DNA from 2 places in the Variovorax sp. J22R115 genome. Region 2 is predicted to be linked to the other one. Evidence: riboswitches for the same ligand, from Rfam matches in the RefSeq annotation. Region 2 holds a riboswitch; the other holds the start of a gene.

Region 1 (7,737 bases), on a different contig from region 2:
GTTTCATTGAGCGCGGCCTCGTTTCCCTTCGAGGCGCCGGCGCACCGCGACGCCTATCCGTTGATGTTCGGCGGCGAACTGCATTTCGGCGCGGCCCAGGCCGGCTACAGCTTCGACGAACGCTACCTGGCCCTGCCGCTCCAGCGCGACGAGCGCGCGCTGCGGGCGATGCTGCGACGCGCCCTGCCGCTCACGGTGCTCCAGTACCGCCGCGATCGGCTGCTGGGGCAGCGCGTGCGGGAGCTGCTGCGGACGCGCGGGGGCGAAGTCGCCACGGCGGACGCGCTCGCCACGCTGCTGAATCTCTCCACCCGCACGCTGCACCGCCAGTTGCTGGAGGAAGGCATCTCGCTGCAGTCGCTGAAGGATGAAGTGCGGCACGAACTGGCCACGGACCAACTGCGCCGCACCGATCGGCCGATCAAGCAGGTCGCGCTCGCCGTGGGGTTCCGCAACGAGAAGAGCTTTTCCCGCGCCTTCCGCAATTGGGCCGGCGTGACGCCGGGCGCCTTCCGACGCGGTGCGCAGCCAGTTACAGTCTCGGCCGCCGATCCGTGAAATAAGCACGCCCGCGGTGCGGACGGCGCGCTGCGGCCCCCCGGAACGGTGCATCCGGCGATCTAGCATCGACGGATGCAGCAAGTGCCCGACACCGACAGCTCCGAATTCGCAGCCCTGATGGACTTCATCGCCACCTCGGGACGCGTCCGCAGCCATCCGTCCGTGAGCGAGAACGCCGACGAGCTCGTTTCCCGGATGTGGTCGGGCCGCGCCAAGGCAATGACCCAATCGATCACCGCCATGGCCAAGGCGGCCGTTCGCGCCAGCAACTGAGCTCAGTCCCCCTGGACGTTCAATGAATTGCGCAGCGCCTGGAACTCGGGCGAGCGCTGCAGCGCGCTGCGCCCCGCGTCGATCAGTCGGGTGACTTCCTCGTCGGTGATCGAGAACGCCGTCGGCACCTGAAGCAGTCGGTGCCGCAGTTCACCGTCGGCGGCGTCGCGCAGGTTGACCTGCACCACGTGAATCTCCGCGTCGGGCGCAAACGCATCGGAACCATCCCTGCTGCGTGACTTCAAGTCCTCTCGCCACTGCCGCGCGGTGTCGAGCAGGAACTCCTGTGTTTCCAGGACCGCACGCGCACCGGCGCCGAACAGCAGGGTGTCAGCCACGGCCCTGGCGCGCGGCAACCTGTCGCTGGTATCGACGTTGTTCGACGGGTCGCGCGCCGAGTTGACGCTGATCAGGACCAGCTTGCGGACGCTACCGCGCGGAATGCCGACCTCATCGAAGCTCTCGCGCAGTCCCCCACCGAGCAATGCGCGATCGAGCAGCCTGCGCACGGCGAGGTTGTCCGCGACGCCGCCGTCCACGAGATGGATGAAGGGGCGAGCCTGTGCATCGAGGTAGCTGTTCGCCTGCATGCGGAACATGCGTGCGCGGTAGTTGCCCTGGCCGCGCACGGCCAGCCGCGGCACGATGCCGCGGTCGCGGCACTCCTGGGCGTGGTTCTTCAGCGTCATCGGGCTCAGCAGAATGGGCACCGCCGACGATGCCGCGACTGCGAAGGAGAGTGGCACGGTCTGCAGGTCCGAGCAGATCAGCTCGAACTGGTCCTGTGTGAACTCGAAGGGCGTGCCCAGCGACATGTCGGTCGCGGCGATCACGAGCTGGGGATGCCTTGGGTGGCTCTCGATGTCGGCGTAGGTCTTGCCCTCATAGATCTCGTCGAGCCGGCGCGCGAGCAGGTGGGAGCGGCCGTACCAGGGCGAGCTGAGGTCCCACAGGCTGGTGGGCCGCAACGCCTGCAAGATGAGGCTGTTCTGGAAGTTCTGGCGAAGGAAGTCGCGTTCAAAGTCGGGCAGCTTCTCGGCGCCGAATGACGCGTAGTAAGCCGCGAGGATGCTGCCGCCCGAGACGCCGCTGATGACGTCCGTGGCATCGAGCAGGTCGGTGGTGCGGCCATTCCATTGGAATTGGGTGCGGTGGAGTTCGGTCAGCACGCCATAGCCGAATGCGGCGGCACGCGCGCCGCCGCCGGACAGGGTGACGGCCACCAGGATGGTCGGGTCGCGGCCCGAGCTGGCAGCCACTGCCAGACGCGGCGGCGGGTTCTCGGGCAGCGGGTCGTTGAGCCAGGGCCGCAGCGACGAGCAGCCCCCGACGCAACCCGCGATAAGGAGGCCACAGATAAAGCGCAGGCCTCCCATCTCGGCGGTCTCAGACGAGCACGGGACGCCAGTCGGCCAGCAGTGCCGGCAGCTGCGCCATGTCGGTGAACACCTGGACCACGCCGACAGCGCGCAGCGCGTCAGGCCCGCTGTGGCCCAGGTCGGTGGGGCTGTAGCCGAAGACGGTCGCCCCCGCGGCGACCCCTGCCGTGGCGCCGGTGACAGTGTCCTCGACCACCGCGCAGCGCGCAGGATCGACGCCCAGCGCCGCTGCTGCGGCCAGGTAGACATCGGGCGCAGGCTTGGAGCGGGGGGTTTCGTGGCCGCTGAAGATGCGGCCGGCGAAGCAGTCGAGCAAGCCGATCTTGTCGAGCTGCAATTCGACCTTGTGCCGGTCCGCGCCCGATGCGCAGGCGATACGCCCGCAGAGCGCGGCGTGCACTGTCCGAACGGCTTGCACCGCGTTGGGGATGGCGAGCAGGTCGCGCTCCAGCGCCTCGTTGCGGCGACCGCGAAAACCGTTCAGCCAGTCATCGGTGATCGCGAAGCCGGTCTTCGATTCGATCAGCGCGACCTCGTCCTTCACTGCCTTGCCAACGAAGAGCCGCATGGACTCTTCGACGCTGAGCGTCCAGCCCAGTTCGCCGAGCATCTCGGCCAGTACGCGGTTGGTGATGGGTTCGGAGTCGACCAGGACGCCGTCGCAGTCGAAGAGGACGGCGTCGAAGGGAATGGAATTCATGGGGGCTCATCCTATCAATGAACCCCCCGTGCAGTCATTCCGTGACGTTCTGGATCGGGATGTACATCTCCCCACCCGCAGCCTTGAACTCCGCCGACTTGCCCGCCATGCCGTTCTCGACCGCCACGGTCTCGTCGATGCCACGCTGTGCCGCGTACTCGCGCACTTCCTGCGTGATCTTCATCGAGCAGAACTTCGGCCCGCACATGGAGCAGAAGTGCGCGACCTTGCTGCTGTCCTTGGGCAGGGTCTCGTCGTGGAATTCGCGCGCGGTGTCGGGGTCGAGGCCGAGGTTGAACTGGTCCTGCCAGCGGAACTCGAAGCGCGCCTTGGAGAGCGCATCGTCGCGCGCCCGCGCACCGGGGTGCCCTTTGGCGACGTCGGCCGCATGCGCCGCGATCTTGTACGCGATGATCCCCTGCTTCACATCGTCGCGGTCCGGCAGGCCCAGGTGCTCCTTGGGCGTGACGTAGCACAGCATCGCGGTGCCGGCCCAGCCGATCATTGCGGCGCCGATGGCGCTGGCGATGTGGTCGTAGCCCGGCGCGATGTCGATGGTCAGCGGGCCGAGCGTGTAGAACGGCGCCTCGTGGCAGTGCTTCAGCTGCTCGTCCATGTTGGCCTGGATCAGGTGCATCGGCACGTGGCCCGGACCTTCGATCATGGTCTGCACGTCGTGCTTCCACGCGATCTGCGTGAGTTCGCCGAGCGTGCGCAGTTCGGCGAACTGGGCCTCGTCATTGGCGTCCGATGCGCAGCCGGGGCGCAGGCCGTCGCCGAGCGAGAAGCTCACGTCATAGGCCTTCATGATGTCGCAGATGTCCTCGAAGTGCGTGTAGAGGAAGCTCTCCTTGTGGTGCGAGATGCACCACTTGGCCATGATCGAACCGCCGCGCGAGACGATGCCGGTGCGGCGGTCCGCCGTGAGGTGGATGAAGGGCAGGCGCAACCCGGCATGGATGGTGAAGTAGTCGACGCCCTGCTCGGCCTGCTCGATCAGCGTGTCGCGGTAGATCTCCCACGTGAGGTCTTCGGCCACGCCGCCTACCTTTTCGAGCGCTTGGTAGATGGGCACCGTGCCGATCGGCACCGGGCTGTTGCGCACGATCCAGTCACGCGTGGTGTGGATGTTGCGGCCGGTGGAAAGGTCCATCACGTTGTCGGCGCCCCAGCGGATGGCCCACACGAGCTTCTCGACCTCTTCCTCGATGCTCGAGGTCACGGCCGAGTTGCCGATGTTGGCGTTGATCTTGACCTTGAAGTTGCGGCCGATCGCCATCGGCTCGACTTCGGGGTGGTTGATGTTGGCGGGGATGATGGCGCGGCCGCGCGCCACTTCGTCTCGCACGAACTCGGGCGTGATGATCTTAGGGATGCGCGCGCCCATCGGATTGCCGGCCAGGCGCTTCTCGCGCGCTTCGTCGGCGAGGTATTCGGCCATCCATTCGCGGCGGCCGTTCTCGCGCAAGGCGACGTATTCCATCTCTGGCGTCACGATGCCGCGGCGCGCGTAGTGCATCTGCGTCACATTGACGCCTGACTTGGCGCGGCGTGGCGTGCGCTGAAGGGCGGCCGCACCGGCGCGCAGTTCGGCGATGCGCTGCGCATCGCGGTCGGCATGCGTCGCGCCGTCATCGAGCGCGAGGTGCACGCGGCCTTCGTAGCTTTCCGTGTCGCCGCGCTCGGAGATCCATGCATCGCGCACGCCGGGCAGGCCGCGCCGCACGTCGATGTCGGCAGCCGGATCGGTGTACGGCCCGGAGGTGTCGTAGAGCGACACGCGCTCGCCATTGGTGAGCAACACTTCTCGCACCGGCACGCGCAGGTCGGGCCGGCTGCCGGCGATGGTGCTCTTGCTGGAGGCGGGAAAAGGCTCGCGCGTGAGCGTGAGAAGGGACGCGAACTTGTCGATGGCATTCATGCGGGGCACTCCTGGTTGTGGGACAACGGGTGCTCCGCGATCGCTCCGGGGCGGTGACGGCCGTCGAGGACGGACCGGCACCATGGAGTCGCAGCTCTTCTTACGCTGGTATGAACCAGATCAAGTTCGCGGGTTCGGCCGCTTGGCCATCTCAGCACGCATCTGCGTGCACCCCGGAGCGGGGCTGATTCTAGGCTGGGCCCGCGCGAAGGATCAAGTCGGACGCATGGCGGCCATCGGCGTGATCGCCAGCGGCCCCTCGGCATCGGACCCTGCAGCCTCGGCCGCGGCCCACGCGTCCAGTCCACCGGCGAGCACGCGCACGCGAGGCAGGCCCGCCGCCATCAACACTCGTGCTGCGGCGACCGCCGATTCGTCGTTGGGGCAATCGCAGAACACGATGAGTTCGCGGCCATCGGAAAAACTGCCGAGCCGCTTCGGAAGGTGCGCCAGTGCGATGCCGATGGCACCGGGAATCGCGCGTTCATCCAGCGCACGCGCTTCGTCGGAGCGCACGTCGATCACCGTGAGGCCGGCCCCGGCGGCCAGGGCTTCGCGCAGCACCCGCACTTCGATCAGTTCGATATCGTCGGCGCGCAACGCCATGCGGCGTTGCCGATAGCGCCACAGGACGAACGCGACGAGCAACAGCGCGAAGATCACCAGGGCAGCGAGCCCGATATCGGACAGCACCGCCAGCACGTCCTCGATGGCCGCGTGGAACACGCGCCCGAGGACCAGGAAGCCCAACGTCCAGATCAGCGCAGCGACGGTCTCGTAGGACAGGAAGCGCACGTTCGACATGCCCAGCGCGCCCGCCATCGGCGGCGCGACCACCGACACGCCGGGCACGAACTTCGCCGCGATCAGCGACAAGCCGCCCCAGCGGCCGAGGATCGATTCACTGCGCCGCACGCAGGAGTCCGCCGACAGCGAGATACGGCACAGCAGTCGCATGACCCGATAGCCCCAGCGCCGCCCCGCGAGGAACCACACGCCGTCGCCCAGGATGTTGCCCAGCACCGCAGCCACGGTCACCGCAAGAAAGGACACCTGCCCTCCGACCGTGAGCCCGCCGGCGACGATCAGGAAAGGCACCGCCGGCACGGGCGCGCCCAGGCGCGTCGCCAGCGTGGCAACGAACACCAGGGCAGAACCCTGGCTGGCGAGAAGTGCGACGAAGTCATTCATGATTTCACGGGACCGGTGAGCTTTTCTGCAGGAGTCGAAAGACGGCTATTCCCCTTGCGTGGGTCGTTCCGTCGGGTTCACGGTGGCCTGCACAGAAGGTCCGCCACGAAGATCCAGATCGGAGAAATAAGCGATGCCATGGCCACGCGTGTTGTCCGCATCGGCCGAGATCGCGACGGCGACGACGTCAGGCATGGTGCTGCCGGCCTCGTCGCCGAAGGCGCGGCGATAGTCCGCGAGCAGGTTGCGGCGTTCGGCCACCCATGTGCCCGGCTTGGCTGCAGCGCCGGACTCGAGCACGATCATGCGCACGCGGCGCGTGAAGGCGTTCATGAACTCGCTGCCCTTCGCTTCCTTGTTGTCCCACACGTAGCACAGCGCTTCGCTGGGCACGTCTTCGCCGGTTGCACGGCGGGCGAGCGCCAGGCGGGTGCGTTCGCCGACCGACAGCCTGTCGACGGGGAAGTCGAAGAACACGCACAGCTTGGCCGCGCCGTCGTCACCCGCACGGGTGCGCAGGTCGGCGTCCTGCACGAACTCGTCGACGCGCCAGCGCCATGCGAGCGTGGTGCCGCTGTTCAGTGGCACCTGCGTGGGATGCACCAGGTTGCCGTAGGACTGGTCGGCCTCGACCCTGAGCACGCGCTTTCCGTCCTGCTGCACCACCTCGAACCGCGTGGGGGCCTTGTTGGGCAGGGTGGTGAAGCGCCAAGGCTGCGGCGCCTGCGCGCTCTGGGCGCTCGAGAAGGGCGTGAGCGTTGCGGGTTCGTCAGCGTGGGCGGCGGGGTTCGCCGCCAGCAGGAGCATCGACGCGAGCGGCAGGGCCGCGGCGACACACCGCAGCAAGCGCGCAAACTGATCCGTCGTCGTGCTCTCCATGTCGGCCCCTTTGCCGTTGGGTTGGTTGAAACCTCTGCCGAGCGCCTTCGGCGCTCGGCGCACCATGGGAGTGTGGGGGCGACAAGGCGCAAGATAAATACGCCAAAAGGAATCTGTCTGTCTCCATCCTGGACACAATGTCTGCAGACCGCTATCGAATCGGTAGCAATAAACCTTTATCCGACGGCCTTATGAAGGCCATCCGATCACCTTGGCCGGGTCAGTGCAGATCGCCGTCGACGTAGTACCACCGATTGTGAAGACCGTCGACCTCGCGCACGAAGCGGCTGCGCTCGTGCAGGCGCGACGCCACCCCGGCGCTGCTACGCTGGCGGGCCACGAACTCGACCTCCGCGTGGTCGGCGTCGAGCACCGACCGCGAGCGGACGTCCAGCCCGAGCCATTTCACGCCGGGTTCGAAACTCACTTCGGCTGGCCGGGTCGATGCATGCCAGGTCGCGAGCAAGTAATCGGCTCTTTCGCGTACGAAGGCGGTGTAGCGCGAGCGCATGAGCGATTCGGCATCCGTGGCCGGGGTGTTCTCGAAGTCGTCCACATAGCGGCCGCAGCATTGGGCGTAGGCCAGCGGGAGCTCCCGGCGATCACGGCGCCCGCAGGGGCAAGGGACACGGGCGGAACTGGGAGAGGATGCGGACATGGAGGGTTTGGGCGGGGAATGCAGCACGTATTGTGCAGACCCTCGCACAAACCCTGCCTTTGACTGGCACCGACGCTCCTCTATTTGGGGGGCGGCAGACGGCCGAGCAGGCTCTCGACCGCCAGACCCAGGGCCAGCAACTGGCGATCGCTGCCGGCCGGTCCGTCGAACTCCA
Region 2 (7,737 bases):
CGGCGGCGCCCGCCGCGACGAGGAAAAGGCCCGTGCCAAAGAACGGATCTTTTCGCACCGCGACAGCTTCGGCCAATGGCAGCCCAAGGACCAGCGCCCGGAACTGTGGACGCTGTTCAACACTCGCCTCGCGCCCGGCGAGCACTTCCGCGTGTTCCCGATTTCGAACTGGACCGAACTCGACGTGTGGCAGTACATCGAGCGCGAGGACATCGCCCTGCCCTCGATCTACTACACGCACAAGCGCGAAGTGGTGGAGCGCCGCGGCCTGCTGGTGCCGGTGACCGAACTCACCCCGCCGCGTGACGGCGAGCAGATCCAGGTCCGCGACGTGCGCTTCCGCACCGTCGGCGACATCACTTGCACCTGCCCGGTCGACAGCCTTGCGGCTGATGCCGGCGACGTGGTCATCGAAACGCTGGCGGCTGACGTTAGCGAACGCGGTGCCACGCGTATGGACGACAAGACGTCCGAAGCTTCGATGGAAAAACGCAAAAAGGACGGCTACTTCTGATGAGCACCGCTACCCAATCCCCGGCTGCCTCCAAGCTGCACGCCGAGACCGGCGCGGCGCTGCGCTTCATCACCTGCGGCAGCGTGGACGATGGCAAGAGCACGCTGATCGGCCGCCTGCTGGTCGATAGCAAGACGGTGCTTCAGGATCAACTGGCCGGCGTCCAGCGCGGCGGCGAGACCGATCTGGCGCTGCTGACCGACGGGCTGTCTGCCGAGCGTGAACAGGGCATCACGATCGATGTGGCCTACCGCTACTTCTCGACTGCGCACCGCAAGTTCGTGATCGGCGATGCGCCCGGCCATGAGCAGTACACGCGCAACATGGTCACGGCCGCGTCGAGCGCCGATGCGGCGGTGGTGCTGGTCGATGCGACCAAGCTCGCCTGGGCATCCGAGGTCGGCGACGGCGAAGTCGTCAAGCGCGAGTTACTGCCTCAGACCCGCCGGCACACGCTGCTGTGTCATCTGTTGCGCGTGCAGTCGATCGTGTTCGCGGTTAACAAGCTCGATGCCATCGACGACGCCGAACTGGCTTTCGAGCGCATTTCGCAAGCACTCGCGAATTTCGCCGAAGCCGCCGGCGTGGAGGTTGCCGCCACGGTGCCGATCTCGGCGCTCAAGGGCTGGAACGTCGCTTCGCGCCATCCGGACTGGGCCGGCTACGAAGGCCCCAGCCTGCTCGAACTGCTGGAGCAACTGCCGGTCACCGCACAGGACGAGGCCGTGCCCTTTGCCTTCCCGGTGCAGTGGGTCGAGAAGTTCTCCGCCTCGGCCGACACCTCACGAGGCCGCCGCGTGTTCTGGGGCCGCGTCGCGAGCGGGCATATCGAGCCCGGACAGCGCGTGACCGTGTTGCCTAGCAACCAGACCGCTACCGTGGCGCAGGTGCTGAGCCACACCCGCCAGCCGAAGGCCGTGCATGCGGGCCACAGCGCCGGCATCGTGCTGGACCGCGAACTCGACGTGTCGCGCGGCGACTGGCTGCTGGAGCCCGGCGCCTTCGAACCGGCGCGCGAGATCACGGCCACCATCGCCTGGCTCGACGACGAGCCGCTCGTGGCGGGCCGCGTCTACTGGGCGCTGCAGGGCCATCGCTGGGTCAAGGCCAAGGTGGCGCGCATCGTGGACCGCGTCAACATCACGACGCTCGATTCCGAGCCGACGGACCAGCTCGAAGCCAACGCCATCGGCGACGTGGTGCTGAGCCTGCAGCAGCCGCTGGCTGTGCTGCCTTTCACGCAATCGCGCACGCTCGGTTCGCTGATCCTCGTCGACACCGCCTCTCACCGGACCTCCGCCGCCGTGCTCGTGCGGCCCCCGGCCACAAAGCCCTAAAATTCGGGGTTTTCCCGATCATTTCTCCCGTCAGCCAAGAATCATGACCCACGTCGTCTCCGAATCCTGCATCCGCTGCAAATACACCGATTGCGTCGACGTGTGTCCCGTCGACTGCTTCCGTGAAGGGCCGAACATGCTGGTGATCGATCCCGACGAGTGCATCGATTGCGCGGTCTGCATTCCCGAGTGCCCGGTCAACGCGATCTACGCGGAGGAAGATCTTCCCGCCAACCAGCTGGCCTTCATCAAGCTCAATGCCGAGCTGGCCGTGGCCGATGGCTGGAAGAGCATCACCAAGCGCAAGCCGGCGCTGCCCGATGCCGAAGAGTGGAAAGACAAGACCGACAAGGTCTCGGAGCTGGTGCGCTGAGCACGACAGCACGCCCCATTGAAACCGACGCGCTGATCATCGGCGCGGGCCCGGTCGGGCTGTTCCAGGCCTTCCAGCTCGGCCTGCTTGAAATCTCCTGCCACATCGTCGACGCCCTGCCCCGTGCCGGCGGCCAATGCGTCGAGCTGTATGGCGACAAGCCCATCTACGACATTCCCGGCACCCCGGTGACCACTGGCCGTGGCCTCGTGGAATCGCTGCAGCGGCAAATCTCACCCTTCAAGCCGCAACTCCACCTTGGCGAGCAGGTCGCGTCGCTCGCGCGTCAGAGTGACGGTCGTCTGTTGCTGGGCACGAACAAGGGCAGCGCTTTCCTCGCCAGGACCGTGTTCATCGCCGCAGGTGTCGGCGCTTTCGTTCCGAAGCGAATCGCCGTCGAAGGCATCGAGCGCCTGGAAGGCACTCGGCTTTTCTATCACCCCGATGCACTCGCTCGCTTTGCCGGCCAGACCGTGGTGGTCAACGGCGGCGATGATGCCGCGCTCGATACCGCGCTGGCGCTCGCACCCATCGCGAAGCAAGTCACGCTGCTGCACCGGCGTGATGTCTTCCAGGCCGAGGACACCACTGTCGCAGCCTTGCGCGAGCACGTCGCCGCAGGAACGATGCGCCTGGCCGTGGGTCAGCCCGTCGCCTTCGACGACGCCCACCTGCAGATCACCACGCCCGACGCGCAAACTGTCTCATTGCCCTTCGATGCCCTCGTCGGCTGCCTCGGCATTTCGCCTCGGCTCGGCGCCATCGCCGACTGGGGCCTGGATCTCGTGCGCAAGCAAGTGCCGGTCGACACTGAGAAGTACGAAACGCGCGAGCGCGGCATCTTCGCCGTCGGAGACATCAACACCTATCCGGGCAAGAAGAAGCTGATCGTCTGCGGTTTCCACGAAGCCACGCTGGCGGCCTGGGGTGCGACGGCGATCGTGTTCCCCGGCAAGTCGATCCCCCTGCAATACACCACGACCAGCACGCGGCTGCACACCCTGCTCGGCGTCGGCCACTAGCGCCTCGCCGCTGCGGGACGCCCCGCAAGCAGATCGTTGCGATCCTGAACGAGGTGTGAACATCCGATTCATGCTATCGACACCGTGGGGGCCTACGATGCCCGCATGCAGGCACTGAACATCTCCCTCTTTCAGTGGCTGGCCGCGGGCCACACGCCCCATCCGCAGTTGCTGTGGATCGCGTCAGTCATCGCCGAAGGAGCATCCTGGGCCTGCGTCGCGATCATGGGCTGGGTGGCTTGGCGACGCCCGCCGCAAAGGGCGTACGCCATGGGGACGCTCGTCGCCGCCGGGGTGACAGCACTCATCGCCCACGCGCTGGCGGACGCCATCAACTTGCCACGCCCCTTCGCGCTCGGCCTGAGCCCGCCGCACATCGTGCACGGCGCGCGCGGTTCCCTGCCGAGTGCGCATGCCTCCGTGATGTTCACCGTTGCGCTGATCTTCTGCATGCGGTCTTCCCTGCGGGGTGCGGGGCTCGCGATGCTTGCGATCGCGGTTTTCACGGGATGGGCGCGCGTCTACGTCGGGGTTCATTTCCCCTTCGACATCGTCGCCGGTCTGATTCTGGCCGTGGCAATCACGGCGGTGTTCTGGGCGCTTGTGCGCTTGAGCCAGCGCTTCATCATCCCGCGGCTCGTTCGCGATGATGCGCCAACCGCCCTTCGACCGAAGGGCTCGGAAAAACAGGGCGTTGCGCCGACCGCTGTCCGCCACGCCTGAATCCCGATCCCCTTGCCGTCGCCCCCGGCGGAACGCCGCCGCGCTGCGGGGGAACGCACCGCTCTACAATTCACACTGCTTCGCCAGACTGAAGCAACGCTAGGGGTGCCGACCCGCCATGCGGTGGGCCGGCTGAGAGAGTCCCTTTGAACCTGACTGAGGTAATCCTCGCGCAGGGAAGCTGGTCCGGCGGCCGCCACGTTTTCTCGCGTGCCGGTCCCACCGCCGGGCCTCGCCCACCTGCCAAACAATTTGCATTGGAGCAAATGGATGGCAAACACGAACAACGATGCCGCACGCAACGGCGCCAACGAGGCGCTGACGCCCCTGCAGGAGGCCGGACGCGTCTTTCGGTGGCACGACCACATGGCGCTGTGGTTCAGCCTCGGGGTCGGCCTGCTGGTGATGCAGATCGGCGCCTACCTGGTGCCGGCGGTCGGAACGCGTGACGCGGTCTTCGCGATCGTGCTGGGCTCGTGCATCGGCGCCGGCCTGCTGGCATGGACCGCGCGCCTGGGCTGCGAGAGCGGGCTCGCCAGCGCGGGCCTGATGCACGCCACTTACGGCAGCGCCTTTGCTCGCCTCCCGGTGGTGCTGAACATCGTGCAGCTGATCGGCTGGACCACTTTCGAGATCGTGATCATGCGCGAGGGCACCCAGGCCATTGGCCGCCAGGCGTTCGGCTGGTCGCTCGACGGCAGCCTGGGTTCGCTGGTGACGACACTGCTCTGGGGCGCCGTGCTGCTCGCCCTTCTGGCAGGCTCCATGGTCAAGCTGGTGCGCCGCTTCGTCAGTCGCTTCGGCCTGCCGCTGGTGGTGCTCTCTCTCCTGTGGCTGACGTGGCAGTTCGCGACGCGGCTCCATGCCAAGGGCCTGGACGCCTTCTGGACGCGACCGGGCGACGGGAGCATGGGGATGTTCGGTGCGCTCGACCTGGTGATCGCGATGCCTGTGTCCTGGCTTCCGCTGGTCGCCGACTACGCGCGCCACGGCAGGCGCAGTTCGGGCAGACTGGGCGGCGCGTTCAGCGGAACGTGGATCGGCTACGCGGTGGCCAACATCTGGTGCTATGCGCTCGGCGTCATGGTGGTGAGCGTTGCGGAGCCCGGCGCCGGCCTGGTCACGGCGCTGCTGCTGGCGCAAGGCGGGCTGGTTGCACTGGGCCTGATCCTGATCGATGAACTCGACAACGCCTATGGCGACGTCTATTCAGGCTCGGTCTCGGCCCACAGTCTGCAGCCGCGCTGGAGCGTGCGGCGCTGGGGCCTGCTTCTCGCCGTGGTCTGCATCGGCTTCGCGCTGGTGCTGCCGATGCACTCGCTCGAACCCTTCCTGCTGCTGCTGAGCTCGGTCTTCGTGCCGCTCTACGGCGTGATCCTCGGGCGATTGGGCTCGGGCGGCTCCGTCGTGGCGGTCGGCGCACGCCGCGTGGACATTGCCGCTGCGGCCATCTGGATCGGCGGCATCGCCATCTATCACGGCTGCGCTGCCTGGGCGCCTCAGTGGGGCTCCGCGCTGCCGACCCTGGCGATCACCTTCGTGCTGGCGTGGGTCACGCGTCCGTCGCCGGCAAGCGGACCGTCGGCATTGGCGCAAAGCCGTGGTTGAGAGGTCCGTGGCCCGCACCCACCTTGACATCCGCGCCCGCCTCCATGGCGGCGACCACGTAGCCGCGCGCGCGTTCCACCGCCTGGGGCAATGCGTAGCCGAGCGCCAGGTGGGCGGCAATGGCCGACGACAGCGTGCAGCCCGTGCCGTGGAGGTTGCGACTGGCGATGCGCGCCGACGAGAGCCGCAGCCTGTCGCCGCCGGCCTCCGCCAGCAGGTCAACCACGTCGTCGCCCGGCAGATGCCCACCCTTGAGCAAGACGGCGCTGGCACCCAGCGCGAGCAGTTCGCTGGCCGCTTCGTCCAGGGCATCGACGCCGTCGATCGCATGGCCGATGAGCAGCGCCGCCTCGTCCAGATTGGGCGTGACCACCGCCGCGCGCGGAAAGAGGTCGCGCACCAGCACCTGAACGGTTTCCGCAGCGATCAGCCTGTCGCCGCTGGTGGCGACCATCACCGGATCGAGCACCACGTTCGGAAGCTTGTAGTGATCGATGGCCCAGGCCACGACTTCGACGATCTCGGGCGCATGCAGCATGCCGAGCTTGACGGCATCGACGCCGATGTCCTCGACCACCGCCTGAATCTGCGCCTTCAGAAAGGCCGGTGGCACGCCGTGGATGCCCGACACGCCGAGCGTGTTCTGCGCGGTGAGCGCGGTGATGGCCGTCATGCCGTAGCAGCCCAGCGCCGCGAAAGTCTTGAGATCGGCCTGGATGCCGGCGCCGCCGCCGCTGTCGGAACCTGCGATCGAGAGCACGCGGGCGTAGCGGGAAAATGCAATAGTCATGACACGAGCTTACCCCCAGCCTCGCCCACTTCGTGTGGCTCGGGCACCCCCTCTCCGGGGGGCAATACCGGCGGCCCGGCGGAGCCGGTTCCGCGGTATTCCTGGATTTTTGGACGCGCCGGATTCGATCGGCGCGCGGTGAGTTGACATGAACAAGGTCGATCTTCCATTTCGCTCCGCCGCGATCCTCGGCGCCGGCCTCATGGGGCGCCTGCTCGCGGTGACGTTGGCGCAGGCCGGTTGCGGGGTTGAACTCTTCGAAGCAGGCGGGCCCGAGGCCGAAGGCGCGGCCGCCCGCGTCGCGGCCGCGATGCTGGCGCCGCTGGCGGAATCCGCCGTCGCGCCGGCTTCGGTGGTGCGCATGGGCCACTACGCGCTCGACCGCTGGCCGACACTGATTGCATCGCTGACCGCGCCCGCGTTCTTCCAGCGCGAAGGCACGCTGGTGCTGTGGCATCGACAGGACGCATCGGAGGCCGCGCGCCTCGCCCGTGTCCTCGCGCGTACCGGCGAAGTCGTGCCCGAACTGCCTGCGATGAAATCGCTCGACGCGGCCGGCATCGCGGCGCTGGAGCCTTCGCTGGGCCAGCGTTTTGCACAGGGGCTGTTGCTGCCCGACGAAGGCCAGCTCGACAACCGCGCGCTGCTCGCCGCCCTGCTCGCGACGCTGCAGGCGTCGTCCCAAGTTCGCCTGCACTGGCACGCGCCCCGAACCACCGATGACTTCACACCGGGCGAGCCCGGCCAGCCCGAACGCGTGATCGACTGCCGTGGCCTCGGCGCGCGCCCCCAATGGAACGCCCTGCGCGGCGTGCGCGGCGAAGTCATCCGTGTTCACGCGCCCGAGGTGACATTGCAGCGGCCCACACGCCTCGTGCACCCACGTTATCCGCTCTACATCGCGCCCAAGCCCGACAACGTGTTCGTGATCGGCGCGACCGAAATCGAATCGGACGACATGTCGCCCGCCAGCGTGCGATCGACGCTCGAACTGCTGAGCGCCGCCTACTCGGTGCACAGCGGTTTCGCGGAAGCACGCATCGTCGAGATCGCGACGCAATGCCGGCCCACCCTGCCCGACAATCTTCCGGCCGTGCGCCAGCCGCGGCCGGGCGTGATCCAGGTCAACGGCCTCTATCGCCACGGCTTCATGATCGCGCCCGCCATCCTCGACGTCGTCATGGAACTGCTCGCGACCGGCCATTCCGCGCTTGCAAGCCGCTTCGACATGGCGCCCAGCCTGGAACCCACAGTGCCATGAACATCCTGATCAACGACGAGCCCCACACGCTGCCGCCCGAGGCGAAGCTGTCGGACGCGCTCGTCCTCATCAACGCGACGCCGCCCTTTGCCGCGGCCGTCAACCGTCA

Evidence for each region. Region 2 has a riboswitch for thiamine pyrophosphate ahead of QTI04_RS21565 (cytosine permease). Riboswitches for the same ligand answer to the same signal wherever they lie in the genome.
Region 1: it holds a riboswitch for thiamine pyrophosphate, as region 2 does, so the genes downstream of both, thiC (phosphomethylpyrimidine synthase ThiC) here and QTI04_RS21565 (cytosine permease) in region 2, are expected to answer to the same signal.

What each region holds. Positions count from the first base shown of each region.
Region 1 covers NZ_JASZYM010000004.1:61,502-69,238, reverse strand. Annotated here, with positions in the region: gene QTI04_RS07970 (AraC family transcriptional regulator) at 1-558, shown strand, start outside; gene QTI04_RS07965 (hypothetical protein) at 634-834, shown strand; gene QTI04_RS07960 (patatin-like phospholipase family protein) at 837-2,210, opposite strand; gene QTI04_RS07955 (HAD family phosphatase) at 2,221-2,913, opposite strand; gene thiC (phosphomethylpyrimidine synthase ThiC) at 2,948-4,834, opposite strand; TPP riboswitch at 4,915-5,020, opposite strand; gene QTI04_RS07945 (VTT domain-containing protein) at 5,048-6,025, opposite strand; gene QTI04_RS07940 (DUF3047 domain-containing protein) at 6,071-6,904, opposite strand; gene QTI04_RS07935 (YchJ family protein) at 7,125-7,562, opposite strand; gene iaaH (indoleacetamide hydrolase) at 7,643-7,737, opposite strand, start outside.
Region 2 covers NZ_JASZYM010000012.1:122,176-129,912, reverse strand. Annotated here, with positions in the region: gene cysD (sulfate adenylyltransferase subunit CysD) at 1-514, shown strand, start outside; gene QTI04_RS21585 (sulfate adenylyltransferase subunit 1) at 514-1,851, shown strand; gene fdxA (ferredoxin FdxA) at 1,895-2,224, shown strand; gene QTI04_RS21575 (NAD(P)/FAD-dependent oxidoreductase) at 2,182-3,246, shown strand; gene QTI04_RS21570 (phosphatase PAP2 family protein) at 3,352-3,969, shown strand; TPP riboswitch at 4,061-4,165, shown strand; gene QTI04_RS21565 (cytosine permease) at 4,240-5,577, shown strand; gene thiD (bifunctional hydroxymethylpyrimidine kinase/phosphomethylpyrimidine kinase) at 5,522-6,367, opposite strand; gene QTI04_RS21555 (FAD-dependent oxidoreductase) at 6,516-7,628, shown strand; gene thiS (sulfur carrier protein ThiS) at 7,625-7,737, shown strand, end outside.